Regions from separate parts of the Priestia sp. P5 genome, predicted to be linked through region 2. Evidence: riboswitches for the same ligand, from Rfam matches in the RefSeq annotation. Region 2 holds a riboswitch; each other region holds the start of a gene.
The links. Region 2 has a riboswitch for S-adenosylmethionine ahead of MMB69_RS21895 (methionine ABC transporter ATP-binding protein). Riboswitches for the same ligand answer to the same signal wherever they lie in the genome.
Positions count from the first base shown of each region.

Region 1: linked by a shared signal. The riboswitch ahead of metK (methionine adenosyltransferase) and the one ahead of MMB69_RS21895 (methionine ABC transporter ATP-binding protein) in region 2 are both predicted to bind S-adenosylmethionine.
Region 3: linked by a shared signal. The riboswitch ahead of mtnK (S-methyl-5-thioribose kinase) and the one ahead of MMB69_RS21895 (methionine ABC transporter ATP-binding protein) in region 2 are both predicted to bind S-adenosylmethionine.

Region 1 is NZ_JAKWFJ010000001.1:33,096-43,482, reverse strand. Features, by position in the region: gene MMB69_RS00230 (alpha/beta fold hydrolase) at 1-722, opposite strand, end outside; gene MMB69_RS00225 (gamma carbonic anhydrase) at 830-1,357, shown strand; gene MMB69_RS00220 (phosphatase PAP2 family protein) at 1,549-2,073, shown strand; gene MMB69_RS00215 (glycosyltransferase family 4 protein) at 2,091-3,236, shown strand; gene metK (methionine adenosyltransferase) at 3,268-4,470, opposite strand; SAM riboswitch class I at 4,603-4,720, opposite strand; gene pckA (phosphoenolpyruvate carboxykinase (ATP)) at 5,095-6,684, shown strand; gene MMB69_RS00200 (DUF2584 domain-containing protein) at 6,719-6,961, opposite strand; gene MMB69_RS00195 (alpha/beta hydrolase family protein) at 7,016-7,798, opposite strand; gene MMB69_RS00190 (ABC transporter substrate-binding protein) at 7,971-8,969, shown strand; gene MMB69_RS00185 (ABC transporter ATP-binding protein) at 8,971-9,741, shown strand; gene MMB69_RS00180 (ABC transporter permease) at 9,728-10,387, shown strand, end outside.
Region 2 is NZ_JAKWFJ010000003.1:62,244-72,630, reverse strand. Features, by position in the region: gene MMB69_RS21935 (3-hydroxyacyl-CoA dehydrogenase/enoyl-CoA hydratase family protein) at 1-1,543, shown strand, start outside; gene MMB69_RS21930 (acetyl-CoA C-acetyltransferase) at 1,556-2,734, shown strand; gene MMB69_RS21925 (acyl-CoA dehydrogenase family protein) at 2,758-4,542, shown strand; gene MMB69_RS21920 (arsenate reductase family protein) at 4,658-5,014, shown strand; gene gcvH (glycine cleavage system protein GcvH) at 5,150-5,533, shown strand; gene MMB69_RS21910 (YusG family protein) at 5,613-5,858, shown strand; gene MMB69_RS21905 (toprim domain-containing protein) at 6,040-6,390, shown strand; gene MMB69_RS21900 (thioredoxin family protein) at 6,405-6,704, shown strand; SAM riboswitch class I at 6,885-6,992, shown strand; gene MMB69_RS21895 (methionine ABC transporter ATP-binding protein) at 7,124-8,149, shown strand; gene MMB69_RS21890 (methionine ABC transporter permease) at 8,142-8,810, shown strand; gene MMB69_RS21885 (MetQ/NlpA family ABC transporter substrate-binding protein) at 8,828-9,664, shown strand; gene MMB69_RS21880 (carboxymuconolactone decarboxylase family protein) at 9,787-10,152, shown strand.
Region 3 is NZ_JAKWFJ010000002.1:651,545-661,931, forward strand. Features, by position in the region: gene MMB69_RS20070 (LutB/LldF family L-lactate oxidation iron-sulfur protein) at 1-1,208, shown strand, start outside; gene MMB69_RS20075 (LutC/YkgG family protein) at 1,186-1,899, shown strand; gene MMB69_RS20080 (PAS domain S-box protein) at 2,305-4,485, shown strand; gene MMB69_RS20085 (methylated-DNA--[protein]-cysteine S-methyltransferase) at 4,505-5,002, shown strand; gene MMB69_RS20090 (hypothetical protein) at 5,006-5,170, opposite strand; gene MMB69_RS20095 (hypothetical protein) at 5,245-5,484, opposite strand; gene mtnA (S-methyl-5-thioribose-1-phosphate isomerase) at 5,612-6,670, opposite strand; gene mtnK (S-methyl-5-thioribose kinase) at 6,706-7,878, opposite strand; SAM riboswitch class I at 8,014-8,164, opposite strand; gene MMB69_RS20110 (carbon-nitrogen family hydrolase) at 8,256-9,038, opposite strand; gene MMB69_RS20115 (pyridoxal phosphate-dependent aminotransferase) at 9,150-10,322, shown strand.

The DNA of each region.
Region 1 (10,387 bases), on a different contig from region 2:
GGCTCATTAAAGATTTCGTGATACAGCTGAGACCATTCTTTGTAGATTTTTTCACTTAGCTCTATTTCATCAAACCACTGCCTAACAATCAGCTTTTCAATAATTTTATCTTCTCCTGCCTGCATCACAAGAAGCGGGACATCAGGCAAACGATCGATATCTTTAAAAGCTAAGTTGACAGCTTGGATCAATTCCCGGTACCATCTTACAGAAACTTTTGTAACATACAGTGAGTCGTTTTCATCTTCATCTCGAACTTCTTGGTTTCTTGTTGCTTTTTCAACAGTGAGACCCAAATCAAAAAGTTTGTTCGGCATGACTTTATTCAACCCTTTAGATAGCATATCTAAATAAGCCGGTACTTGCTCTTTTAATCCTAGACAAGGAGAGGAGAGAATCGCACCCCATATAGGGAGGTTTTTTGTCTGGAGCGTACGAATAACCGCCAGTCCTCCCATACTGTGGCCTAACAGAAAAATAGGCAAATCATATTTTTGCGCTTCACGTACCCATTCTTCCACTTCATACACATATTCATCAAAGGATAGGATATGTCCTCTTCTTCTTGTTGTTAAGCCTTGGCCAGGAAGGTCTCCCATAATTACGTGCATTCCAACCGAACGCCACATCTCAATCAGCCAGCGATAGCGTCCGTGATGCTCCGCTGCTCCATGGACCATGACAATAACGCCTTTTGGATTTACTGCTTCCCATTTATGCATTTGAGTTACTCCTTCTTCCTTTTTTTGTTTACCTGCTTAAAAAACCTTTGTACACTTACATTAGAAGATTTACTACTTTTTTTCAACTAATAAAGGGAGATGATTTGATGATTTATCCGTATAAAGAAAAAATGCCTACCATTGCACCCAGTTGCTTCATCGCAGACTATGTAACGATTACTGGAGACGTCACCATCGGTGAAGAAAGCAGCATTTGGTTTAACACTGTTATTAGAGGAGATGTTTCACCTACGATTATTGGTAAACGAGTAAATATACAAGATCAATCAACACTCCATCAAAGCCCAAATGCTCCTTTGCTTATTGAGGATGATGTAACAGTAGGACATCAAGTTATTTTACATAGCTCCATCATCCGCAAACGCGCGCTCATTGGCATGGGTTCTATTATTTTAGACGGTGCGGAAATTGGTGAAGGTGCTTTTATCGGTGCTGGAAGCTTAGTGCCTCCCGGTAAAAAAATACCGCCTAATACTCTCGCACTCGGCCGACCTGCTAAAGTGATCCGCACTCTGACAGAAGAGGATTTAAAAGATATGCAGCGCATTCGCACAGAATACGTAGAAAAAGGGCAGTATTATAAGTCTATTAAGAAATCTGATTCTTCATTATAAAGGAAACGTTCCCTCAGAAAGTCATACTGAGGGAATTTCTTTAGTATCTCCACAAACTCTCCAATCATGTTCTATTCTCTCCACAATTGTAAAGAAATTTCCATATTAATTTACATCGTTTTAGTACTGCCTCCACAATTAAAGATTAAACTGAATAATAAAGACGTATTTATTGAAAAGGGAGCGACTCTATGAAAGCCAAGTTAATTCAGTATGTATACGATGCCGAATGCCGATTATTCAAAAGCGTAAACCAACATTTTGATCGAAAGCACTTAAATAGATTTTTACGTTTACTAACTCACGCCGGAGGAGCCACGTTTACCATTGTGATAGCGTGCTTGCTGCTATTTCTGCATCCTTCATCCGTCGCTTACGCTTGTGGGTTTTCTCTAGCCGTTAGTCATATTCCTGTGGCCATTGCTAAAAAACTATATCCGAGAAAACGACCTTATATTCAATTAAAACATACAAAAGTATTAGAAAATCCATTAAAAGATCATTCATTTCCATCTGGGCATACAACAGCTATTTTTTCGTTGGTTACCCCTCTTATGATTGTTTATCCAGCCTTCGCTGCTGTTCTTTTGCCTCTTGCAGTAACGGTAGGAATTTCAAGAATTTATCTCGGTCTGCACTATCCGACGGATGTCATGGTGGGCCTGATACTGGGCATCTTTTCAGGTGCTGTTTCACTGAACATATTTTTAACTTAATGATAGGAGGAGTACTAATGAGAATTGCTTTATTTACGGATACATTTGCTCCAGAAGTTAACGGAGCTGCTAAAACACTTTATCAATTTACTCAGTACGTCAAATCAAAGCAAATTCCCATCCAGGTATTTGCTCCAGAATTTGCTCATGATCAGTCATTTTCAACGTATGTTCACCGTTCGCCCAGCATGCCGTTTTTTCTTTATCCAAACAGCCGCTTTTCATTGCCAAACGTTCTAAAAATTAAAAAGCAGCTGCAGGAATTCAATCCTTCTATTATTCATTTGGCCACTCCTTTTACAATGGGGCTTTGCGGCTCCTATTACGGGAAAAGATTAGGTGTTCCTCTTGTCGGCTCTTATCATACCAATTTTGATGATTATTTATCTCACTATGAACTTGAAAAAATGCGTGTACCACTGCAAAAATATATGAAATGGTTTTATAAACCTGTACAAAAAATATTCGCTCCCTCTGAAGTGACCAAACAGCAGCTAGAAGAGCAAGGGTTTCACAACGTAGCTATTTGGGCGCGAGGAGTAAATCATAGATTATTTCATCCCCACTATGACCGCTTTGATATTCGTATTAAATATAATATTAAAAAGCCCTACATTTTAACGTATGTAGGAAGATTAGCTAAAGAAAAGAACGCTGATTTTTTAATAAAAATTGCACGATCTCTGCCCGATCATATCCGCCATCAAATTCACTGGGTTATTGTGGGAGACGGCCCTTTAAAAGAACAAATGCAGCAGCAAGCATCTGAGCATATGACATTTACAGGCTTCCTTGAAGGTAAGCAACTTGCTCATATCTATTCATCATCTGATTTGTTTGTTTTTCCTTCAGAAACAGAAACCTTCGGAAATGTTGTGCTGGAGTCTCTTGCTTCTGGAACTCCTGTAGTGGCAGCAAATGCAGGAGGAGTTAAACAGATGGTTCAGCACGGGCGAAACGGCTACCTTTGCAAACCTCACTCCTTAGAAGAATTCAGTTCGGCTATTACAGATTTACTCGATGATTTGCATCAGCGGCTTCACTTTGGGCATGCAGCGAGACAATATGCTCTTACTCAATCATGGGACGCCATTTTTCAGCATTTGCTTTCAGAATATGAAGGTGTCGTAGAAAAATCTGCTGCAGGTATTCAATGGGCATAAAAAAATCTCCGTTTTCACGGAGATTTTTTTACTATTTAGCTAAAGCTTGAGTTTTTAATGCTTCCGCTTTGTCTGTGAACTCCCAAGGAAGCTCCACATCCGTACGACCAAAGTGGCCGTAAGCTGCTGTTTGCTTATAAATTGGGCGACGTAAATCAAGCATTTTAATGATGCCTGCTGGACGTAGATCAAAGTTTTTGCGTACTACGTCTACTAGTACTTCTTCAGAAACTTTTCCTGTACCGAATGTATCAATTGAAATAGATACTGGCTGTGCAACACCAATTGCATATGCTAGTTGTACTTCACATTTATCAGCAAGATCAGCTGCTACAATGTTTTTCGCAACATAACGAGCTGCATAAGCTGCTGAACGGTCTACTTTTGTTGCGTCCTTACCAGAGAATGCACCGCCGCCGTGACGAGCATATCCGCCGTAAGTATCAACGATAATTTTACGACCAGTTAAACCAGCATCTCCTTGAGGACCGCCGATTACGAAACGTCCTGTTGGGTTAATGAAATACTTTGTATTTTCATCAATTAACTCGTTGGGAACAACTGGATTAATAACATATTCTTTTAAGTTACGTTGAATTTGCTCTAACGTTACTTCTGGGTGATGCTGAGTTGAAATAACAATTGTATCGATGCGAACAGGTTTGTTGTTTTCATCATATTCAACTGTTACTTGTGTTTTACCATCCGGGCGAAGGTAAGGAAGAATTTCTTCTTTACGTACTTCTGTTAGACGGCGAGCAAGTTTATGAGCTAATGAAATTGGAAGAGGCATTAATTCTTTTGTTTCGTTACATGCATAACCAAACATTAACCCTTGGTCTCCAGCTCCGATTGCTTCGATTTCTTCATCTGACATTTGACCTTCACGTGCTTCTAACGCCTGGTCTACACCAGCAGCGATATCAGCTGACTGCTCGTCGATAGATGTTAATACTGCACAAGTTTCAGCATCAAATCCGTATTTTGCACGAGTATAGCCAATTCCTTTAATTGTTTCACGAACTGTTTTAGGAATATCCACGTAAGTAGAAGTTGTAATTTCACCACTTACTAAAACTAAACCAGTTGTTACGCTTGTTTCACAAGCAACACGAGCATTTGGATCCTTTGCTAGGATAGCATCAAGAATTGAGTCAGAAATTTGGTCACAAATTTTATCGGGATGTCCCTCTGTAACAGATTCTGACGTGAACAGACGACGTTGTGTTGACATCAGTTTTCCTCCTTATAAATACGATACATTGTGATACGGTACTCATTCCCTTATTTTCATTACACGTTAAAAAATATAAAAAAACCTTTCCTTGTATCGAGGAAAGGTATCAAATTCTACATAAGCCTTTCACTCTTATCGATCAAGGTTGTGCCCTTGCATCAGGTTAGCACCTTATCGTCTACACAAAAAAATGACGATGGTTGCTGGGTTTCATAGGGCCTGTCCCTCCACCAGCTCGGGATAAGAGAGTATCCGTTCAAGGACATATAATACATGAAAAAGCGCTTCACTGTCAACAACATTCAAATGGAAATCATCTCTTTATGTTTGAATCGGTTTTAATGTAACATACTCAAATTCTGAAATAGTACATCTTATTAAGAATTATTACTAAGTTTGGTTAATAAGACAGATCAAAATGAGGCTTTCACTTAAAATAGCTTCACTTTTTTCGCTTCTAGCACATATACATGTGTCTAAAATAGGTATAACGTACATTTTTTTATAATACACAAACATTTTTAGTTAAATAGTATAGAATAATTAAATAAATGTGTTATACTAATTATAAATTTCAAACATTAATGAATAAATAATAGCTAAAAAAGGAAGGTAGTGCACATGAGTACTGTTGATATGTCTATCGAATTAAATGGTTTGCTTCAATTAAAAACAACAAAACACCAATTATCTGTTCCACAACTTGTTGAAAAAATTCTAGCTCGACGCGAAGGAACGCTGACTTCTACAGGTGCTGTGTCAGTCGAAACTGGGAAATATACAGGTCGCTCTCCTTTAGATAAATTTATTGTAAGCGATGCTGTGTCTTCAAAAACGGTTGAATGGGGACCTGTCAATCAGCCAATTTCTGCTCAGCGATTCGATGCGCTATACAAAAAAGTCTTAACCCACTTAAAGAAGCAGGATGAACTTTTTGTTTTTAATGGATATGCTGGAGCTGATAAAAAGTATCAGTTACCAATTCAAGTAGTTAATGAATTTGCATGGCACAACCTATTCGCTCAGCAGTTATTCATTCGCCCTTCAGCCGAACAAAAAACAAATGATGATGTGAAGCCGTTTACAATTGTAGCAGCTCCAACGTTCAAAGCTGATCCTGAAACAGACGGGACAAATTCTGAAACCTTCATTATTCTTTCGTTAGAGCGACGTATTGTGCTAATTGGAGGAACTGAATACGCTGGTGAAATGAAAAAATCTATTTTCTCAGTGATGAACTTCTTGCTTCCTCAAAACAATATTCTATCCATGCACTGTTCTGCTAACGTAGGAGAAGAAGGTGACGTTGCATTATTCTTTGGTTTATCTGGAACGGGTAAAACAACGCTTTCTGCTGATGCAAACCGTCGTTTAATCGGAGATGACGAGCACGGTTGGTCAAGCTCTGGTGTATTTAATATTGAAGGAGGATGCTACGCGAAGTGCATTCAGCTTTCCGAAGAAAAAGAACCGCAAATTTTCAATGCAATTCGCTTCGGCGCCGTACTGGAAAATGTAGTGTTAAATCAAAATACGAAAGTAGCAGATTACAATGATAATAGTTTAACAGAGAATACTCGTGCCGCTTATTCAATTGACTCTATTGATAATACGGTATTGCCAAGCGTTGCTGGGCACCCTACAGCTATTGTCTTTTTAACTGCTGATGCCTTCGGCGTCTTGCCTCCAATCAGCAAGCTTACAAAAGAACAAGCGATGTACCATTTTCTGAGCGGATACACTAGTAAGTTAGCTGGAACAGAGCGCGGCGTAACATCGCCACAGGCTACTTTCTCTACATGCTTTGGTGAGCCTTTCTTACCTCTTGCTCCAACAACTTATGCAGAAATGCTAGGAAAGAAAATCGATGAACATAATGTAAATGTCTACCTTGTAAATACTGGATGGACCGGCGGTGAATACGGCGTGGGCGAACGAATGAAGTTAAGTTACACTCGATCTATGGTTCAAGCAGCCCTTGAAGGAGAACTAGCTAATACCGAAACAGTAACAGATGCTATTTTTGGTTTATCGATTCCAACTCATGTTCCGGGAGTTCCTGATGAAGTGCTTCAGCCTTCTAAAGCATGGAACGATGCAACAGCTTATAATCAAAAAGCAACTGAGCTTGCTGCTAAATTCAAAGCTAATTTCAAGCGTTTTAATGATGTAGCATCTGATATTTCAACATTAGGCGGACCTAGAGTCTAATAAAAAACCGATCGTCTTAGAGACGATCGGTTTTTTAATTAGTCGAGTGTAATTTTGTCAGTTCATATGTGACAATGGTTTTTTCCTGTTCCATTTCTACCTTACGCACAACAGCAGTTCCAATACATTCTCCAGTTTTCGTTTTGTGAATGTTTAATGGAATATCTAACGGATACAAGCGATATCCTTTTTTCTCAATTTGAAAAATGTTATCCGTTACACGCTTTTCGTTGCCTTTTGTCACAATCATTGTATTTAATTCTAGCGGCATCCCCATTTTTTCTCACTCCTCACTGTTATTCTACTTGTTTTCTCTATCGTAGCATATCTTTTATTGCGCTTTCATCCACTTCGTTAACTTCTTCACCGTTTCTCGGTTTTCTTTTGGTGGAAAAGCATGTGGAAAGTTTTCGAAGTACCAGCTGGTAACTTTTTTATTGGACTTCTTTAGTTTAGATTCGAGCTGATAGGAATGATCAATCGACACGTTTTTATCTTCTAAACCATGAATAAGCAAGACCGGCGGCTCGACGAGATGAGCACGGTGCAAAGGTGTCCTCCATTCGTATCTTTCAGGATATTTAGAAGGCGTTCCTCCAATCACCCGCTTCATCATTCTTCTTAAATCTTCTCTTTCTTCATATGTCAGCACCATATCCGTGACGCCTCCCCATAACACAAGAGAGCGGCTGTCGTTTTTTTCAATGGCTGTGAGTAAAGCCATCACTCCCCCTCTTGAAAACCCAAAAATATGAATGCGGTCACGGTTGACGTTAGGGAGCTGTTTCAATAAATCGTAAGCAGCAAAAGCATCGTAACGATCATCTCCTGCAAAATCTTCGTTTCCTTCGCCTCCTTGATTTCCCCTATAGAACGGAGCCATCACAATAAAACCTTGAGAAGCAAATTGAATGAGTCGAGCAGGACGAACCGTTCCTACGTTCTTAATACCTCCTCTCAAGTATAAAAAGCCGTCATACATTCCTTTTTCTTTTGGCTCTGCGAGCATTCCTTTAATCTTAAGCCCTTGACATGCATATGTAATCACCCACAGCGCCACGCGAGGGTTTGATGATGGGAAACGCTGTTTATGAAGAATTGTTCCATCTTTCATTTTTTTCCTCCATTCTTTATACGACTGGTATACTTTTTCCCGCCACGGTGGACTTTCAATCGTTGGCTAATACTTCTTTGATTTTCCACATGGTTATGTAGGCACTCACCTTCTTCTACTTTCTTACATACATTATCATAAAATATTTTATTCTTTTAAGGAGGTTTGCTTTATGAAACCAATCAAATGGCTCTTTTCTTTGCTTGCTATTATGATTTTACTCATCCCACTAATTAGCTGCAGTAAAACAACATCTGTACAAACGGTTCGTGTCGGCGAAGTAACTCGCTCTATCTTTTATGCTCCCCAGTACGTCGCTATTTCAAAAGGCTTTTTTGAAGAAGAAGGACTAAAGGTAGATTTAAAAACAACGTGGGGCGGAGATAAGACAATGACGTCACTTTTATCTGACGGCATCGACGTCGCCTTAGTCGGCTCTGAAACTTCGATCTACGTATATGCACAGGGCTCTAGTGATCCCGTCATCAACTTTGCGCAGCTAACCCAAACAGACGGAACATTTCTAGTAGCGCGTAAAAAAGTCGATCAATTCTCATGGGATCAGCTTAAAGGCAAAACGTTTCTTGGTCAACGTAAAGGCGGCATGCCGCAAATGGTAGGGGAATATGTGTTGAAACAGCATAATATTGATCCTAAAAAAGATGTAAAACTCGTTCAAAACATTGATTTTGCTAACGTTGCGAATGCTTTTGCTTCTGGTACTGGAGATTACGTTCAATTATTTGAGCCAACGGCTAGTATTTTAGAGAAACAAGGAAAAGGACATATCGTTGCTTCCTTCGGAAAAGAATCAGGAACAGTTCCTTATACAACATTTATGGCCAAAGAAAGCTATTTAAAAGATAACCCTGAAGCAGCAGCTAAATTTACTCGAGCTATTTACAAAGCACAAAAATGGGTGAATACACATAGCACAGATGAAATTGCTGAAGTGGTTGCACCGTATTTTGAAGATACACCTAAAGACACGCTAAAAACCGTAATTGACCGCTATAAATCCCAAAAATCTTTTGCAACCAACCCTTTATTAGATCAAAAAGAGTGGGATCATTTACAAAAAATAATGGATGAATCTGGAGAACTTCCAAGACACATCGATCACAACAAGCTAGTCAACACAAAATTCGCAAAAGATGCAATGAGTGAGTAATATGACAAAACTTCACATTCAAGATGTTCAGCATATGTATCTTACGACAAAGTCTGCTACCGCTGCACTTGAACATATTAATTTGTCTATTGAAGAAGGAGAATTTGTTTCCTTTCTCGGCCCAAGCGGATGTGGAAAAACGACGCTTCTATCGATTATTGCAGGCTTGATTGAACCAACGTCCGGCTCTGTCACAATAGACGGTGAAAATATCGGAACATCAGTCCCAAACATCGGTTATATGCTTCAACAAGATTATTTATTTCCGTGGAAAACCATTAAAGAAAATATTTTACTTGGTCTTGAAATTCGCGGACAGCTAACAGATAAAACAGAGAGTAAAGCACTGTTACTCCTAAAAGAAATTGGTCTACAAGGCGTAGATGACCTATATCCACACCAGTTATCCGGAGGCATGAGACAACGCGTCGCTTTAGTCCGAACACTTGCCATTGACCCCGCTATTTTACTCTTGGATGAACCTTTTTCAGCACTTGATTTTCAAACAAAACTCAAGCTTGAAGAACTTGTCTCCAAAACGCTGATGACTTATCAAAAAACGGCTGTTTTGGTCACGCACGATATCGGCGAAGCCATTGCTATGAGCAGCCGAATCTTTTTATTCTCAGCCAAGCCGGGAAAAATCGCAAAAACATTCACGGTTCCTTCTATTTTACGAACCCTTTCTCCGTTTGAAGCACGACAGCATCCTGTCTATAACGATTTATTTATGGACATATGGAAGGAGCTTGATCAACTTGAAACCCACTAGCTCCCTAGATACTCTTCACGAAAGCTACCTTCGCAAGGTTCGGGGCGAAAAACGATTAGTACTGAGCGTGCAGCTGGTCATGTTCTTAGCCTTTTTTAGCTTCTGGGAACTGACTTCTCGTTTAAAGTGGATTGACCCTTTAATTTTCAGTTCTCCTACTAAAGTATGGCATTTATTTCTAATTAAACTTGCCGACGGCTCGCTTGCAGAACATATTGGTTTTACATTATTTGAAACGGTTCTTGGCTTCATTCTAGGCACATTACTAGGTATTTTACTTGCAACGGCCCTTTGGTATTCAACTAGGCTTGCACATATATTAGATCCTTACCTCGTTATCTTAAACGCCATGCCTAAAGTAGCGCTGGGCCCTATTTTAATTGTAGCAATCGGGCCAGGATTTTTCTCAATTTTAACGATGGGAGCGATTATATCCGTTATCATTACATCCATCGTCGTTTACACAGCCTTTAAAGAAGTTGATCCAAACTATATTAAATTACTAAAAAGCTTCGGGGCAACGAAAACCCGCTGTTTTAAAGAAGCTATTCTTCCAGCTTCCATGCCTGCCATTATTTCCACATTTAAAGTAAATGTCGGCTTATCTTGGGTAGGCGTCATCGTAGGAGAATTTTTAGTTTCTTCG
Region 2 (10,387 bases):
TGATGTGCCTTTATTTATGAGACAAATGCAGGAAAATGGCTGGCTGGGAAGCAAGTCGGGGCAAGGCTTCTTTTTAAAGAAAGGCAAGGAAATTTTAGAACTTGATCCTAGTACACTTCAATACGTTGAGAGAAAAAAGTTAAAAACAGCTTCTACCGAATTAAGCAAGCAGGCAAAAGGGCTGCAAAATAAAATGAAAGCGCTTATATATTCTGATGATCGTGCCGGACATCTTCTTTGGAATGTGATCAGTCCCGTTCTTGTATATGCAGCACAGTTAAAAAATGAAATCGCCGACGATATCGTGGCCATTGATCAAGCTATGAAGTGGGGATTTGGCTGGAAAATGGGTCCTTTTGAGACGTGGGATGCAATTGGTTTAGAAAAGTCAATTGAGAAGATGGAGCAGTCCGGTTTAGCAATTCCGCAGTGGGTAAAACAAATGCAGGAAAATGGATTTACAAGCTTCTATAAAGAGATGGAAGGTCAAACGCTTTACTATGAAGATGAAGAGTATAAAGCGGTAAAAGAAAATAAAAAGGTGATTCACCTGTCATCTTTACGTTCTCAAAATAATGTCATTTTAAAAAACAGCGGAGCGAGTTTAATTGATTTAGGAGATGATGTGGCGTGCCTGCAGTTCACTTCTCCTAACAATGCAATCGGGCTAGATATTATTAGCTTATTAAATCAGTCTCTTGAAGAAGTGAATAAGAACTATAAAGGACTGGTCATAGGAAATCAAGGGAAAAATTTCTGCGTTGGCGCTAACTTAGCTATGATTTTAATGGAAGCACAAGATGACAATTATTTTGAAATTGAATTTGTCATTAAACAATTTCAACAGGCAATGATGAAGGTGAAATACAATGAAAAGCCGGTTGTTGCAGCTCCATTTGCGATGACTCTCGGAGGAGGAGCAGAAATTTGCTTACCGTCAGCTAAAATCCAAGCTTCTGCTGAAACTTACATGGGCCTTGTAGAAGTAGGAGTTGGACTCATTCCTGGTGGAGGAGGTAATAAGGAGCTTTATATCAAACAGCTAAATGGTTTACCGAACGGTGTAACGCTTGATCTTCAGCAAATTGCCAATAAAACATTTGAAACAATTGCTACTGCAAAAGTATCTGCTTCTGCTGCAGAAGCTAGACAGCTAAACTTTTTAAACCGCCATGATGCTATCAGCGTAAACGGAGATCATTTGCTGAATGATGCGAAGAACTCAGTCCTTGCTTTACATGACACAGGCTATAAACCACCTGTAAGAACTAAAATTCCTGTGGTTGGAGAAACAGGATATGCAACGTTGCTGCTAGGAGCTCAATCCATGAAATATTCAGGATATATATCAGAACATGATTATAAAATTGCTAGTAAGTTAGCATTTGTGTTAGCCGGAGGACGTGTAGCGTTTGGTTCGGAAGTTGATGAAGAGTATTTGCTGGACTTAGAGAGAGAAGCATTTTTAAGCCTTGTTGGAGAAGCGAAGTCTCAAGAACGTATGCAGCACATGTTAGTTAAAGGAAAACCACTGCGTAATTAAGGGGGAGAAAAAATGAGAGAAGCAGTTATTGTAGCAGGTGCTAGGACACCGGTCGGAAAAGCAAAAAAAGGTTCACTGGCAAGTGTTAGACCTGATGATTTGGGAGCCATCGCGGTTAAAGAAACTCTTCGCCGAGCAGGCGGATACGAAGGACCAATTGATGATTTAATTATTGGTTGTGCGATGCCTGAAGCAGAACAAGGTTTGAATATGGCTCGAAATATTGGCGCTCTTGCGGGTTTGCCTTATACGGTGCCAGCAATAACGATTAATCGTTATTGCTCATCAGGTTTGCAAAGTATTGCCTACGGTGCAGAACGAATTATGCTAGGGCAAGCCAAAGCAGTGTTAGCTGGAGGAGCAGAATCAATGAGTTTTGTTCCGATGTTTGGAAACGTAGCCCGTCCGAATGTTCAGCTGGTTGAAAATGCGCCGGAATATTATATGGGCATGGGACATACAGCAGAACAAGTAGCGATGAAATACGGCATTTCACGTGAAGACCAGGATGCGTTTGCTGTACGCAGCCATCAAAAAGCAGCAAAAGCACTTCAAGAAGGGAAGTTTAACGACGAAATTGTTCCGGTGGAAGTGACGCTTCGGAAAATTGATGAAAACAATAAGCTGCGTGAACAAAAGCTGATGTTCTCTCAAGATGAAGGAGTTCGTCCTGGGACAACTGCGGACGTATTAGGGAAACTTCGTCCAGCTTTTTCGATTAAAGGATCCGTAACAGCTGGAAACTCTTCGCAGACAAGTGACGGAGCTGCATCCGTTTTTCTAATGGATAAAGAACAAGCTGAAGCAGAAGGCTTGAAGCCTTTGCTTAAGTTTCGCTCATTTGCAGTTGGGGGAGTTCCGCCTGAAGTAATGGGGATTGGACCGGTAGCTGCCATCCCTAAAGCTCTTAAACTAGCAGGCCTGGAGCTTTCTGATATTGGATTATTTGAATTAAATGAAGCATTTGCTTCTCAAGCACTTGGCGTTATTCGTGAATTAAATATTAATGAAGATAAAGTAAATGTAAACGGAGGCGCTATTGCTTTAGGTCATCCATTAGGCTGTACCGGAGCTAAGCTGACTCTTAGCTTAATGCACGAAATGCAGCGTCGAAATGAGCAGTTTGGAATTGTCACGATGTGTATTGGTGGAGGAATGGGAGCTGCTGGTGTATTTGAATTGTTAGCATAATCATTTCAAAGGGGGATATGAACATGTCAAATAAAACAAAACAAATGATCAAAGGTGGAAGCTTTTTAATTGAGGAAGGCGATGCAAGCCGCGTCTACACACCGGAGGATTATACATCTGAACAAAAGATGATTGCCAAGACGACAGATGAGTTTGTAGAAAATGAAGTCCTTCCGCAAGTGGAATATTTAGAAAAGCATGAGTTTGACCGTTCTGTAAAGTTATTAAAACAAGCTGGTGAATTAGGGTTACTTGGTGCAGATGTACCGGAAGAATACGGTGGACTCGGTTTAGATAAGATTACCTCGGCTTTAATTGCTGAAAAAATGTCTCGAGCAGGCGGATTTTCCATCACGCACGGTGCTCACGTAGGGATTGGGTCATTGCCAATCGTCTTATTTGGAACAGAAGAGCAAAAACAAGCATATTTACCTGCTTTAGCAGTCGGGGAAAAAATAGCAGCATATGCGTTAACAGAACCTGGTTCTGGTTCCGATGCCCTCGGTGCTCGCACAACAGCTCGCCTTAACGCAGAAGGCACACACTATGTGTTAAATGGAGAAAAGCAGTGGATTACGAATGCCGGATTTGCTGATGTATTCGTCGTGTACGCAAAAATTGATGGCGATAAATTTTCTGCTTTTATCGTTGAACGCGAATTTCCAGGTGTTTCGGTTGGACCGGAAGAGAAGAAAATGGGAATCAAGAGCTCATCAACCAGAACGTTGATTCTTGAAGATGCGCTTGTTCCAAAAGAGAACGTGCTAGGTGAAGTTGGAAAAGGCCATGTGATTGCCTTTAACATTTTAAATATTGGGCGCTACAAACTTGGAGTTGGAGCAGTTGGAGCAGGGAAACGTGCGTTAGAAATTACGTCTCAATATGTTAACCAGCGTCAGCAGTTTAAAACGCCAATCGCTAAATTTTCATTAACTCAAGAAAAATTAGCAACAATGGCTTCTAAATTGTATGCAACTGAAAGCTCTGTCTATCGTACGGTAGGACTTTTTGAAGACCATATGGGCCAGCTTTCAGAAGAACAGCAAAAAGACGGAAAGCAAATTGCTGCTTCCATTGCTGAATATGCTATCGAATGTTCACTAAATAAAGTGTTTGCCACGGAAGCTCTTGACTACATTGTAGATGAAGGCGTGCAGCTTCACGGAGGCTACGGTTTTATGAGTGAGTATGAAATTGAGCGTCTGTATCGCGATTCTCGCATTAATCGTATTTTTGAAGGAACAAATGAGATTAACCGTCTTTTAGTACCAGGCACATATTTACGCAAAGCGCTAAAAGGAGAGCTTCCACTGCTTCAAAAAGCACAAACGCTTCAAGAAGAATTGATGATGCTTATGCCGCAGGAAGTAGGAAATGAGCCGTTAGATCAAGAAAAAATGCTTGTGCAAAACGGGAAGAAAATTGCGCTCTTGCTTTTGGGATTAGCTGCACAAAAGTATGGCAAAGAATTAGAGAAAGAACAAGAAATTCTCGTTAATATTTCCGATATGATTAGTAACGTATATGCAATGGAATCCACTGTTTTACGTACTGAAAAAGCCATTTCCAAAACAGGAGCAGATCAAAACAGCTTAAAAGTAAAATACACGCAAGTATTCTGCCAAGAAGCATTTAATCGAATCGAAGCAGATGCAAAAGAAACGTTAATTGGCGTTGAACAAGGTGATACGCTTAGAGTCATGCTTTCGTCTCTTCGCAAATTAACTCGCTATACACCAATTAATGTAATTAGTGTAAAGCGCGAGATTGCAAAAACACTTCTAGAAGTAGAGAAGTTCACAGTTTAAGGAAAAAGGAGCTCGTTTTACGAGCTCCTTTTTGTTTAAGAAGCCTCTATCTAGGTAAATGATAAAGGATGTGTTAAAATACGAAAAAAGCTTAAAATAAAGGGTGGTTGACGAAATGTCATTATTTTTTTATTCATATCCAAAGTGTGGTACGTGCCGAAAAGCAAAGAAGTGGCTGGATGATAACGGAGTAGCGTATGAAGAAATTCATATTGTAGAAAACCCGCCAACAAAAGAGCAGCTGCAATCTTATTATCAGAACAGCGGCTTGGAATTAAAAAAATTCTTTAATACAAGCGGTAAAAAATATCGGGAACTAGAGCTTAAAGATAAAGTAAGCAGTGCGAGTGAAGATGAACTTCTGTCGATTCTTGCGTCAGATGGCATGTTAATTAAGCGTCCGCTGCTAACAGATGGACAAAAAGTAACGCTTGGTTTCAAAGAAGAGCAGTTTGAGGACGTGTGGAAGTAAGTTTTCAAATAGAAAATTTTTACCTTTTACGTTACACTGTTAATAGGAAGTTATTTTAGGTTGTAGAAAGTGTTCTCCACGTTGAAGGCGCTTTTTATATAAACAAATTAAGATACATATTTTGGAGGGATTAAGATGAGTACACCAAAAGATTTGCGTTATTCTGAAGAGCATGAATGGGTAAAAACAGAAGGAGACGTTGTCCGCGTAGGTATTACACATTTCGCTCAAGCTGAGCTTGGAGACATCGTATTCGTTGAACTGCCAGAAGTAGGAGCAACAGTAGAAGCTGACGAGCCGTTTGGCAGCGTTGAATCAGTAAAAACAGTTTCTGAGCTTTATGCACCAATTAGCGGTGAAGTTGTAGCAGTAAACGACAACTTAAGCGATAGCCCTGAGCTTGTTAATGAATCTCCATACGAAGAAGCATGGATGATTACAATCAAACCATCCGATGCTTCTCAAGTAGACAAGCTAATGACAGCAGAGCAATACGAAGAAATGACAAACGAAGGATAATATTCCTCCATAAATTGTCTTTATGAAAAGTTTTTGACTGGACACTCTATTAGTAAACAAGCTAAAGGAGTGTCTTTTTATGTTTGAAAAACAAAAAATGGACGTTACAGATCGCGTTACAGCTAAATTTCATGACGGCGGTATGAAATTATATGTTGATAAGCAGCCAATTGGTGAAGTTAGTTACGGAACAAGCGGCAATGAATACCGTTTTGAAGAAGGATATTCGCAAGAAAATAATAAGTTCTATCAATACGCGGACGTACAAAAACAAGGTGAAACGCAAAAATATACAGACTGCGACGAAGAAGCAGGATGGTGCTAAACAGTGGCAACTGCCGCTGTTTTTCTTGTTTTATGGAAACAATATGGCCTAAACTGCCTTTTAAAAGAGTTCTTTCTTGCAAATTTCTTTTAAAAAACAGGTGAACTGTGATACATTAACGAATATTGTATAGCATAAAGAAATGATGTTACTATACAACTGACGATTATGGGTGATGAAAATGGGGCTAATTGAAATTGAAAAAGTAATTATTGTCGAAGGAAAATCAGATAAAAAGCGTATTCAAGATATCATTCGAGAACCAATTGAAATTATCTGTACAAACGGTACGATTAGTTTATCAAAGCTGGATGAAATTATTGACTGTACGTTTAACAAAGAGGTATACATACTCGTTGACTCTGATGATTCAGGGAATAAGCTGAGAAAACAATTTAAACGAGAGCTTCCGGAAGCAGAGCATCTATATATTGATAAAATGTACCGAGAGGTTGCTGCCGCCCCTAGACATCACATAGCAACAGTATTACTGAGTGCCAATATCGATGTTAATGCAGAATTTTTAACATAAAAGGAATGAGCAACATGCAAGAATGGAGTGAAAAACAGCTTGACGATCAGTTAAAAGAAGGACAAAGAGCGTTTATCTTTTTCCATACCCCTTTTTGCGGGACATGTCAGCTGGCAAAAAAAATGTTAACCGTAGCAGAAGCGATGCTGCCCGGTGTGACCATCGGAATGAGCAATTTAAATTATATGCCTTCAAAAGCAGAAGCATTTTCAATTGAAAGTGTACCTTGTTTGATTGAAGTGAAAAATGGCGAAATGGTAAAAAAACTCTATGCCTTTCATTCCATCGAGCACGTACTTGAAGAGCTTCGATAATCAAACGTTTGTTTAAAATGAAGAAATGGAACGAGAGCAAACCGTTGGGGCTGTTGAAATCTTGGGATATTATCCCAAGAACAAAATCTGTTGACAGCCTATCTGACACATGCTAAAATCACACTCATGAATGTTCATAAATGAATGAATATTTCCTAAAAACAAAATAATTGTTGCGAACTCTTATCAAGAGAGGTGGAGGGACTGAGCCCTGTGAAACCCGGCAACCGTCAGACTAACTGAAATGGTGCCAATTCCTGCAAAGCTATGCGCTTTGAAAGATGAGAGAAAGGATTAAATATCGAGCCTTTCTGTCATGCGCAGAGAGGCTTTTTTAATGGGGAAAATTGTTTTACGGCTTTTTTATCCTATAGGGCAACCTAACATAATTAAGTTTTTACTAAAGAAGGTGAAGAAATATGATTACATTAACAGGCGTTACAAAAATTTATCAGGCTAAAAGCGGTCAAGTAACAGCTGTTGATAATGTGAATCTAACCGTTAACCAAGGCGAAATTTACGGAATCATTGGTTACAGCGGAGCGGGGAAAAGTTCTTTAATTCGCTTGCTAAACGGGTTAGAAACACCAACGACAGGAACGGTCGAAGTAGCAGGTAATGATATTGGAAAAATTAAAGGCGGAAAACTCAGAAAAGCTAGACAAGAAATTAGTATGGTATTTCAGCACTTTAATATCTTGTGGTCGCGTACGGTGCGAGAAAATATTGCCTTTCCGTTAGAAATAGCAGGGATCTCAAAAGAAAAAAGAATGAAACGAGTAGACGAGCTTATCAAGCTAGTCGGGCTTGAAGGGCGTGAAAATGCTTATCCATCCCAGCTTAGCGGTGGACAGAAGCAGCGTGTTGGTATTGCTCGAGCGCTAGCCAATAACCCAAAAGTATTGCTGTGTGATGAAGCAACATCAGCGCTTGATCCTCAAACGACAGATTCCATTTTAGATCTGTTAGTAGATATTAATGAGAAGCTAGGGTTAACCATTGTACTCATTACTCATGAAATGCACGTTATTCGTAAAATTTGTCATCGAGTAGCCGTTATGGAAAATGGGGCAGTGGTAGAAGAAGGACAGGTGTTAGAAGTATTCAGAAAACCTAAGCAGCCGATTACAAAGCGATTCGTTCAACAAATTTCTGAACCAGAAGAAACGTTTGAAACAATTGAACAAGTAAAAGAGCTGTATCCAAGCGGGCAAATTATTCAGCTGACGTTTGTTGGCGGAAAAGCAGAGCAACCGCTCATTACAACGATTTTAAAACAGTTTGATGTAACGATTAATATTTTGCAAGGAAAGATTTCGCATACACAAACAGGTTCATACGGAACGTTGTTCGTTCATTTAGACGGAGAATTAACAGAAGTTGAAAAAGTCATTGCATACATTCATGAGCAGCAGGTAGAAGTGGAGGTAATGACAAATGCTTGAGAAACTATTTCCAAACGTTATTTTAGATGATTTTATTCAAGCGACAAATGAAACACTATATATGACGGCTATTTCAGTTATAGCCACGTTTGTTCTAGGTATTTTATTGGGCTTGCTTTTATTTTTAACGTCCAAAGGACAGCTTTGGCAAAACAAACCTTTATATGCCATTGTGTCAGCAGTTGTAAATATCTTTCGTTCCATTCCATTCATTATTTTAATTGTTTTACTGATTCCATTTACCAAAGCATTGGTAGGGAGTATTTTAGGCGCTAATGCAGCGTTACCTGCTTTAATTGTTGGAGCAGCACCATTTTATGCGCGTCTTGTAGAAATTGGTCTGCGCGAAATTGATAAAGGTGTTATTGAAGCTGCTAAATCAATGGGAGCAACAACAAGCACTATTATCTTTAAAGTGCTGTTACCTGAATCGCTGCCAGCGTTAATTTCTGGTTTGACGGTGACGACGATTGCGTTAGTCGGCTATACGGCAATGGCGGGTGTGATTGGAGCTGGAGGTCTTGGTAATCTTGCATATTTAGAAGGATTCCAGCGCAGTCATAATGATGTAACGCTAGCTGCTACGATCTTAATTTTGATTATTGTATTTATTATCCAACTTATTGGAGATGCGATTACTGCAAAAATTGATAAAAGATAAAGGGAGGATTATTTATTATGAAAAAATGGCTTTCGGCTATAGCATTAACATCTGCGCTAGTAGTAGGATTAGCTGCGTGTGGATCTAACAATGGATCAAAAGATGAAAAGAAAATTGTTGTGGGTGCCTCTAATACGCCTCATGCTGAAATTTTAGAACAAGCAAAACCGATTTTAGAAAAACAGGGAATCGACTTGGAAATTAAAAAATTCCAAGATTACATCTTACCGAACACAGCTCTTGCAAACAATGAAATTGATGCAAACTACTTCCAGCACGTTCCTTATATGAATTCAGTGCTAAAAGATCACAAGGGTGAAAAAGGGTATGATTTTGTAAGTGCCGGTGCCATTCACATTGAACCAATCGGTATCTACTCTAAAAAATACAAAAGCTTAAAAGATCTTCCGAAAAATGGCACAGTTATTATGCGTGATGCAGTAGCAGAGCAAGGACGTATTTTATCGATTTTTGAAAAAGCTGGCGTAATCAAATTAAAACCAGGCGTAAAGAAAACAGATGCACAAATTAAAGATATCGTAGAAAACCCGAAGAATTTAAAATTTAAAGCCGATGTTGAAGGCGGATTGCTACCTCAGATGTACAAAAATAATGAAGGTGACGCTGTTGTTATCAATGCTAACTATGCTATCGATGCTGGTTTAGATCCAGTAAAAGATCCAATCGCAGTGGAAAGCAAAGAAAATAACCCTTATGCAAACATCATTACGGTTCACAAAGGCGACGAAAATAAAGATACAGTGAAAGCTTTAGTGAAAGTTCTTCACTCTAAAGAAATTCAAGACTACATTAAAGAAAAATACAAAGGCGGAGTACTGCCGGTAAATAAATAATAGAAGAAAAGCGCTTGCCCAGTCTGGGCAAGTGCTTTTTTTGTATGTGGGAAAACGAATAACTCTTATTTTTCTCACGCATACTAACCGTGAAAACTTTACTGATGATGGGAGCTGACGTTATGCAGCAAGAAGCACGTCATTCAACTGAGCAAGCACTTCATGATTATAAAATGGGTGTTGGGAAATTTAGCGAAAAATTGCCGGAAGTAACAAAAACGTTTAATGCGTTTACTGAAGCATGTTTTGGAGAAGGTTCTCTTTCTAAAAAAGAAAAGCAGTTGATCGCGTTAGGAATCAGCGTAGTAGCTCAAGACGAGTACTGTATGATTTATCATACAAAAGGCTGCATTGATCAAGGTGCAACTGAGCAAGAAATTTTAGAAGCATGCGGAGTGTCAGCAGCATTTGGCGGAGGCGCAGCGATGAGTCAGTCCGTTACGCTTGTCCAAGAGTGTATTTCAGAACTGACTAGCCACACGCACTAAGTAAATATAACACGTAAAAAAAGCTTGTCTTAGAAGGCTCCGCAGAGTCTTTTAAGGCAACTTTTTTATGATTGAATTTAGTCTGAAAAAACGTACATAATGGTTTAAAACCTTTTGGGTCAAAAGGTTGCTATAAGTTTTCATTTGTTATAAGATTGTAATGAGAATAAAATGAGAATAATTAAAAAGATATAGGTATATCGTTTTTTACTATATACGTCTATAACTGGAGGTT
Region 3 (10,387 bases), on a different contig from region 2:
CTAAACGCGGAGGCCACGTTTTTTTCGCTCAAACAGCTGAAGAAGCGAATGAGTACATAAAAAATGTAGCGAGGCAAAAGCAGGCAAAGAAAGTCGTTAAATCCAAGTCAATGGTTACAGAAGAAATTCATATGAACGCTGCTTTAGAAGAACTGGGCTGTGAAGTTATTGAAACGGACTTAGGAGAATATATCCTGCAAGTAGATGATCACGATCCGCCTTCTCATATCGTCGCTCCTGCACTTCATAAAAATAAAGAACAAATTAGAGATGTATTTCAGGAAAAGCTTTCGTATAAAAAAACAGAAAAACCTGAAGAACTAGCTCTTCACGCCCGGGAAATGCTGAGAAAAGAATTTTTATCAGCAGATATTGGCATCACGGGATGTAATTTTGCGATTGCAGAATCTGGATCTATTTCACTTGTAACCAATGAAGGAAATGCAAGGTTAACAACTGCCCTTCCTAAAACGCAAATTACGGTTATGGGAATGGAAAGAATTGTGCCAACTTTTGAAGAGTTTGAAGTGTTGGTAAGCCTGTTAACTAGAAGTGCAGTAGGTCAGCGGCTTACAAGTTACGTAACGGCGCTTACGGGACCTAGACTTCCAGGGGAAGTAGACGGACCGGAAGAATTTCACCTAGTGATTGTAGATAACGGACGATCTGCGATTTTAGGAACTGAGTTTCAATCTGTTTTACAGTGTATTCGCTGTGCGGCATGTGTGAATGTATGTCCCGTGTATCGCCATATTGGAGGACATTCATATGGATCTATTTATTCAGGTCCGATTGGAGCTGTATTATCTCCTTTGCTTGGAGGCTATGAAGATTACAAAGAGCTTCCATATGCTTCAACGCTATGCGCGGCCTGTACAGATGCCTGTCCAGTCAAAATTCCGCTGCATGAGCTATTACACAAGCACCGTCAGCGGATTGTCGAAAAGGAAGGAAAAGCACCTATTTCAGAAAAGCTGGCGATGAAAGCATTTGGCTTGGGGGCAGCTTCTTCTTCTCTATATACAGTGGGCGCTAAAGTAGCACCGGCAGCTCTTAATCCTTTTATGTCAGGAAGCAGTATTTCCAAAGGACCTGGTCCATTAAAAGCGTGGACGGAAAGCAGAGAGTTTCCGGCGCCTACAAAAGAGCGCTTACGAGATTGGTTTGATAAAAGGAGTGATGATGATGAACGGAAGCATTCAAAATAGAGACAGTTTTTTAGATAATATTGCAGCTAATCTTAAGCGAAGCAGGCGAACAAGCGGCGTAGTAAGGCCACAATGGAAGCATGCTCCTCAGCATGAGGTCTACCGCAGCTATTCGCCAGATCAATTAAAGAAAGAGCTTGAAAACCATTGCGAACGTATTCATACCCGCTATGTAGAAACATCATCACAACACTTGCCAGCTGTCCTTGAGGAAGCCGTAGCGAACTATGGAAATGGTCTTGTGAGCACGTGGGATGATCCTAGGTTTTCCGAATATGGATTGAACCTGCTGATGGAGAAATGGGAAACAAGCAGTAGCCTTCATGTATGGAATTCTGCAAAAGGCGAGGAGAATATTAAACTAGCTGAACAAGCAAATGTTGGCATTACCTTCAGTGATTTGACGCTAGCGGAATCCGGCACAGTTGTTTTGTTCAGCAGCGCTGAAAAAGGACGATCGGTCAGTTTGCTGCCCGCCACTTATATTGCGATCATTCCTCAAAGCTCAATTGTCCCTCGCATGACACAAGCCGCTGAAATGATTCATGAAAAAGTAGAGCGAGGAGAAACGATTGCTTCTTGCATTAACTTTATTACGGGACCTAGCAATTCAGCTGATATTGAAATGAATTTAGTAGTTGGCGTGCATGGACCTATTCAAGCAACTTATGTTGTAGTAAATGATCGATGAGGCTGGGACAAACGTATTTTAGCCGAAGTGAAAAACGAACCGTGAATCAACATGTTTGATTCACGGTTCGTTTTCTTTGTTATGTTGAGCATAGGTTTTATCTGTTTCATTCCTTCTAGCAGTTGATTGGAGGGCAAGGCAAAGACTCCTGCGGAAAGCGAAGCTTTGCACGGAAATCAACAGGGGTGTCACAAGCGGTTCAGCTAACTCATGCATCTCATTTGTTCGTTTTTAGATTGAATTCATTTTGTTATGTCTCAGCCTCTTTTATTCATGCTCCATTTTTAAATAGCGGGAGAATGCGAAGAAATGTCGCATTTTGAATAAACGTGGCTAATTTTAAAAAGGTAAAAAGCAAATCTTGTAGAATACTAAGTCTATAGATAAAAGGTGGGGAAATGGGAAGTGCAAAAGAAAGGAGCAATGAGCATGTCACCACACAGAGAATTAACATCTGAAGCTGAGCAAAAGCAGCAAGGTGAATTACAGCAGCTACGAGCTATTTTTAATGACGTATTAGATGCCATTGTCGTATTTGATGAGTATTTTCAAGTTATGAATGCAAATGAATCAGCCTGCGGGCTGTTTGAAAAAACAAAGGATGAGCTATTAACGTATCAAATGAAAGATTTTCTGATGTATTTTCCGTATGACATGATTGAAGCGTATTATCCAGCACTTTTAGAAGAAAGCTATTTCAAATATGAAGGCGCGATGACGCTTCGAAGCGGCATGATGAAGCATGTTGAATTTACTTCACACAAACATAGTCACATGTCGGGCATTATTGTGTGTACATTTCGAGATATTACGCAGCACAAGATGATGGAAAATGAACGGTTTATTAGTCATCATATGTTTATGGATGTATTTAATGAAGCGGTAGACGGAATTGTCATTTTTGATCGAACTGGTCAGCTTATCGACGCGAACCCTTCATTTTGCGAACGATTAAATTATACAAGAGCACAGCTTCTAACCAAAACATTAGAAGAGCTTGTAGAACCTACTTATCATTATAAGGTAAAAAAATTATGGAGAACTCTGCATCAAGAAGGAAAGACAAGCGGTGAGCTGCCAATCAGGCTCGAAAATGGAGACGTTACTTTTTTTGAATTTACCACAACGGCTAATATATACAGTCAATACTATATGTCCATTATGAGAGACGTGACGGAAAAACGGCTGATGGAGCAGCAGCTGTTGAGAAGCGAAAAAAATTTCAGGGCCATTTTTGAAAATGCGATTGAAGCGATCTTGATTTGGAGAGACGGTGGTGAAATCTTGAACGCTAATCTTGCTTCTTCGCGTACATTTGAGCTGCCGTTAAATAAATTAATTGGAAGCAATTTGTATACATTTATTGATACGAAAAGCTTTAGTGCGTTAAAGGTGCTCCAAACGTTTCAAACAAAAGGAGAAATTCGCAATCAGCTTCCTTTTTACATGCCAAATGGAGAAATCAAACAGTTGGAATTCACAGGGAAAAAAGGCATTATAGAAGGAGACCATTTAACGATTTTTCGAAACATCAGTGAACGTACAAAAATCGAACAGGAGCTTCGGAATAACGAAGAGAAATTTAGACAGATTTTTAATGGTTCGATCGATGGGTTAGTTTTATGGGACGGCAAGCGAAATATTATTGATGTAAATTCCTCTCTTTGTGATATTTTAGAACTCAGCAAAGAGGAGATTTGTGCGCACTCCATGGAGGATTTTATTTCTTCAGCGAATTTAGATGCGGTCATTGAGCACAAAGAAACAATTGAGCAAAAAGGGGAAGCTGAAGGAGAGATTACGTACGTTACGGGAAACGAAAAAGTTAAAAATATCGAATTTTCCACGAAAAAAGATATCTTGCCAGGTCTATATATGACGCTTTTAAGAGACGTAACGGAACGAAATCAAATGCAGGAGCAGATTCGGAAATCAGATACGCTTCAAGTAGTCGGACAGTTAGCAGCTGGGATTGCGCATGAAATCCGCAACCCAATGACAGCTTTAAAAGGGTTTGTTCAGCTGTTAGAAAGCAACATTCAAGAAGATCATTCTCTTTATTTTGATATTATTAAATCCGAATTAAAAAGAATTGAAACCATTATTACAGAGTTTCTAGTACTAGCTAAGCCACAGGCCGTAAAGTTTGAAAAGAAAAATCTAGCTGCGGTTGTTAAAGAAACGATTGATCTATTAAATGCTCAAGCACTTTTAGAAAATATTCAGTTTGAACTAAGCGTGTCCCCTCAGCTGCCAATGGTATACTGCGAACCTAACCAAATTAAACAAGTACTAATAAATGTAATTAAAAATGCAATTGAAGTCACGTCAAACGGAGGAAGAATTTTTGTTGACGTTTACTCGACAGAGCCGCACTACGTGACTGTCTCCATCCGAGATCAAGGAGACGGAATGCCCGAAGAGCGCATCAAGCGCTTAGGAGAACCATTTTATACGACAAAAGAAAAAGGAACGGGACTCGGTTTGATGGTCTCGTATAAAATTATCGAAGAACATAAAGGGCGAATTGAAGTGGAAAGCAAAATAGGAGAAGGCACAGCTTTTCGTATTATTCTTCCAGCCTAAAAAGAAAGGATACGCAAGTATGTACTATGGAGAAATGAACTTATTTTCTGATTTGAAAATTTATATTGTAGCCTCGGAAAAAGGGGTTCAACATATTTGGTTTGATAGCGATGATCATAACGAGCAGCTTAAAAAACTTGTCCATGACGAGAATTATCACCATGTGAAAGAAGCAAAGAGACAGCTGCAGGATTATGCTGCAGGGCGCACGCTAACATTTGATTTACCTTTGGATATAAAAGGAACAGACTTCCAAAAAGAAGTGTGGTTAACGCTTGAACATATACCTTATGGACAAACGTGGTCTTACAGTGAGGTAGCGGAGTCTGTTAATCGCTCTAAAGCCGTAAGAGCTGTGGGACAAGCGAATCGTCGAAATCCACTGCCTATTATTTTGCCTTGTCACCGTGTGATTGGCAAAAATGGAGCTTTAACAGGTTATGCAGGCTCCCAAACTCATATAAAAGAGAAGCTATTAATGCTTGAAAGAAATGTAGCAAAAGGCGCTTATAGTTAATAGCTATTCACCGTCTAATTTCCAGCCTTCTCCTTGCACAAACACACCGTCAATTTGCTGAGGAGAAGGGAGGGAATTTAGTTCTTCATCTTTGGATAAATCGAATAGTTGATATTGCTGCTTGCGATTCAGCGCTTTGTTTTTATCCGTTTTTTGCTCTGAACTCATATTTACTCCCCCTTATTCAAAAAGAATCCCCTATAATATATGTAGAAAAAGAAGAGAGTACTGTTACAATTGTGTTACAAATGCAGCCGAAAAGCGCTGTTTACTAAAAGAGGTTGAGACATAACAAAATCAATGCCATCTAAAGATGAACAACTCGTATACATGAGCTGAACCGCTTGTGACACCGCAGTTGATTTCCGTACAAGACTTCGCTTTCCGCGGGCGGGCGCTGAGCCTCCTCGTCGCATACGCTCCTGTGGGGTCTCACCTGCTCCGCTTTTCCCGCAGGAGTCTTCGCCTTGCCCTCCAATCAACTGCTAGAAGGAACGAAACAGATAAAACCTATGCTCAACATAACAAAGAAAACGAACCATTAATCAAATATGTTGATTAATGGTTCGTTTTTCAGTGGGGCTAAAATACTTTTGTCTCAGCCTCTTGTTATTGAGCGGATTGCAGCAAAACTTTTTGAATGGATTCAAAAGACGGGGAATGGATAATTCCATGCTCTGTAATAATGGCCGTAATCAGTTCGCTTGGCGTCACATCAAAAGCGGGATTGTACACAGAGATTCCGTCTGGAGCAATTTGCGTATCTCCAATGTGCGTTACTTCTTTAGGTGAACGTTCTTCAATAGGGATGCTGCTGCCGTCTTGAATAGATAAATCAAATGTGGACTGCGGCGCTGCTACGTAAAATGGAATACCGAATGCTTTCGCTAAAAGAGCAAGTCCATATGTTCCAATTTTGTTAGCCGTATCGCCATTTGCTGCAATGCGGTCAGCGCCTACAATAATCCCATTAATTCCTTTTGTTTTAATCGTATGAGCGGCCATATTATCCGTAATCAGCGTAACGTCCACTCCCGACTGCTGAAGTTCCCATGCTGTTAAGCGAGAACCTTGAAGAACAGGTCTTGTTTCACAGGCAAATACTTCAAGCGGAATATCGCGCTGCTTAGACAAGTGAAAAGGTGCTAAGGCTGTTCCATAATAAGCTGTAGCAATTGAACCAGCATTACATATGGTCATGATTTTATCTTTCTTTTTAAATAAAGAAAGAGCATGATCTCCAATTCGGTAGCACGTTTCTTCATCTTCTACTTGAATTTGAATAGCTTCATGAACAACTTTTGTTTTAGCTTCATTAACGGACGAAGCCGACTCAGCGCTTTTTGCTACGCGTTCTAGTGCCCAAAATAAATTGACGGCAGTAGGGCGTGAACTAGCTAAATACTGTTGATCAAGAGCTAGCTTTTGGTTAAATTCCTTGACTGAATCTGTGTCATAGCTAAGCGCAGAAAGAGCAAGACCAAAAGCCGCCGTAATGCCAATTGCAGGGGCTCCGCGTACTTTCAAGGTAGTGATAGCATCCCATACGTCTTTAATGGTTTGCAGCTTAATATATTCAACTTTGTCAGGAAGCTGCTGCTGATCTAATAAAGTAATATATGATTCATTCCATTCCACTGAGCGCGGAAGTGATAGTGTATTTGTCATGCTGATACCGATCCTTTCATTGTGTACATTATTCGTTATCGAAGTAAATGTTCAAATTCATTTGGTGAAACGTCTTGTTGGTGCAGAAGCAAATAGCGTCCAATTTTTAACGCAGTACGTTTAGCGTTAATTTTTCTTTCCTCTGAAGAAATTTCGTCTAAGTCTGCGACGTGAGCTAAGCCAATTGTACGTCGAATGATTTCACATCCTGCATATCCAACAGCATCTTGCCACGTTTGCGTTAAAATTTCATGTAATAAGCGCTCATCTTTAGCGAAAGGTTCAGTGTTTTCAGAATGCCAAAGCGCAGTAAAGGTATCTTTAAATACGTTCCATGTGTTCGTAATGTGTTCAAATAATGGTTCGCGATTTGTTTCTCGAGAAAGAGCATTTAAAAATAAATTCGCAACAAATTGTCCTAAATCGAATCCAAACGGACCGTAAAAAGCAAACTCTGGATCAATCACTTTTGTTTCTTGACTGCTAGCAAAGATGCTGCCTGTATGTAAATCACCGTGGATTAGCGTTTGCGCATTTGTTAAAAATTTATATTTTAATTTTGCTGCTTGTAGCTTTACATCACTATCATTCCATAATTCTTCTACATCAGGACGCAGCGCTTTTTCGAATTCATTTGTATCAATATCAAAAAAAGGATCTGTAAAAACTAAATCTTCCGTAATATTGCATAAGTCCGGGTTGCTGTACTTAACAATTTCTTCTTTTTTATCCTGAGGCTTTAAGGCGAAATCAGACGTTTTGAACGCAATATGTCCTAAAAAAGAACCGATATGCTGTGAGAGCAGAGGATAACTTTCACCTTGAATAAGTCCGGCGCGAGAAATCGTTAAATGAGACAGATCTTCCATGACCGTAACAGCAAGCGTTTCATCGTGGTAATAAACAGCGGGCACAAGTTCTGGCGTAAATGCACCAAATTGCTTGAGCGCATTGCTTTCAATTGTGGCACGGTTCAATGATAGAGGCCAGCTTTCGCCTACAACTTTTGCATAGGGAAGTGCTTGTTTGACGATAATGGATTTATTCGTTTGATCATTTATGATGTGAAAGACGAGATTTAAGTTGCCGTCACCAATTTCACGGGCAGTCAGCGCTTCTGTGGCATCAAAAAGACCTAGCTTTTTCACAAGTTTGATTGCTGAAATTTCTGTTAAAGGCTGATACTTCTCTGTTTTTGTTGTTGACATCGGAATCCCTCCATAGTTTATTAAACTGATTTGTTTACTAAGTTAATAGGTTTAAGAATATATGGAGGCTTTTATAATTTTAGAAAATATAAAAGCCTCTTTCGTTGGAAAGAGGCTTGATTGTAGTGTTCAAACCTCTTATCTGCCAGAAAGAATTACTTTCTGTTGGAATTAGCACCGTGCCTTTGTAAAACATGTTTTACGGGTGTGATCCATCTTAGGATGGAATGACGGTCGGTTGCTGGGCTTCACAGGGCCAAATCCCTCAGCCAACTCTTGATAAGAGTACGATTACTTATTCAATTTTGATTTGTTTGAATATTTTATGATATCTGGTGAAAATCGTATCATGCAAAAAAACGGCTGTCAATACATAATTAATAAAATTCTGTGCGGCGATCTGTAAAGACAGGAATTTGTTTGCGAATTTCTTTTACAAGTTCCAGGTTAACGTCAGCACTTAAAAGTTCTTCGCTATCGCCAGCTTCAGCGATTATTTCTCCCCACGGATCGATGACTAAGGAATGTCCGGCAAATGTGTTATTAGGATCTTGGCCTACACGATTACACGCGATTACATAGCATTGATTTTCGATTGCACGGCTAATGAGAAGTGCTTTCCAGTGGGCAAGTCTTGGAGCCGGCCACTGAGCGACAACAAACAAGACTTCTGCTCCGCTGCTAGTATGAACCCGAATCCATTCTGGAAAACGAATATCGTAACAAATAACTCCTGCGCATAGTGACTGTTCAAGTGTAAAAAGATTTTTTGCCGTTCCTGCTTCTAGATAGAGGTGCTCATCCATTAATTTAAACAAGTGCAGTTTACTGTATTGTGATACTTCACGACCTTTTCGGTCAAAAATATACATCGTATTCGTGACGCCTTGCTCTGTTTTTTTCGCGATCGAGCCTGCCACAATATTTACTTCGTTCGTTTTAGCAAACTGAGAGATTAATTGCTTGGCCTGCTGTCCTTCATCATCTGCAATTTCGTCTAGCCGCGTCAAATCATAAGCTGTATCCCATAGCTCAGGAAGCACGAGGATATCAGGGTTTTCTTTCAGAGCTTCTGTCATTTTTTGTTGAATATATTTTCGGTTTTTAGTTGGGTTTCCAAACGCAATATCAAGCTGCAAACACGTAATTTTTACACTCACTTTATCATCCGTCCTTTTTTAGTAGTTGAAAAAAATGACTTTACAAGTTGAATATTACAATATATTATTTGTGACTAGAATTTCAAGAATTTTTTGAGAAGGTGTGCGATGATGAAACAATTTGAGCAATCGGAACTATTAAAAAGTTTACCAAAACAATTTTTTGCATCACTTGTAGGCAAGGTAGGAAAAGTAATGGCCCAAGGGCACGACGTTATTAACTTAGGGCAGGGAAATCCTGATCAGCCTACTCCTTCACATATTGTAGAAACACTGCAAAAAGCAAGTTCTAATCCTATACATCATAAATATTCTCCATTTCGGGGGCATCAGTTTTTGAAAGAGGCCGTTGCGACTTTTTATAAGCGAGAATACGGGGTTGATGTGGATCCCGAAAAAGAAGTAGCTATTTTGTTTGGCGGGAAGGGTGGACTTGTTGAAATCCCGCAGTGCTTATTAAACCCTGGAGATACGGTGCTGGTTCCGGATCCTGGATATCCTGATTACTGGTCTGGAGTAGAGCTTGCAAAAGCCAAGATGGAAGTGATGCCGCTCACGGCTAAAAATCATTTTCTACCCGTATACGAAGAGATAAGTGAACGTGCTAAAGAACAGGCAAAGCTCATGTTTTTAAACTATCCCAATAATCCTACTGGTGCAGTGGCAACGGCAGAATTTTTTGAAGACACCGTGGCGTTTGCTGCCAAGCACGATATTTGTGTGGTACACGACTTTGCCTACGGAGCAATTGGATTTGATGGTAAAAAGCCAATCAGCTTTTTACAGACTCCTGGTGCAAAAGAGACGGGAATTGAAATTTATACTCTTTCTAAAACGTATAACATGGCGGGATGGCGAGTTGGATTTGCTGTAGGAAATGAAAGTGTTGTAGAAGCTATTAATCTTCTTCAAGATCATATGTATGTCAGTCTCTTTGGGGCGGTTCAAGAGGCAGCAGCCGCAGCTCTGTTAGAATCTCAACAATGTGTGAATGATTTAGTTAAGCGCTATGAATCTAGACGCAATACATTTATTCAAGGGCTTCGAGAAATTGGCTGGGACGTTACATCCCCAGCAGGCTCCTTTTTTGCATGGCTAAAAGTTCCTGGAGGATATACTTCTGAACAATTTTCAGATTTACTTCTTGAAAAAGCCCACGTTGTAGTGGCACCTGGAGTAGGCTTCGGAACATATGGTGAAGGCTATGTGCGCGTAGGACTGCTGACGGATGAAGAGCGCATGAGAGAAGCTGTATCTCGAATAAAAAAATTAAATTTATTTTAAAAACGCATTGACAATCCTTTTTGAGTTGGCTTAATATGTAAGAAGTTAACGAGATTAATAACCGA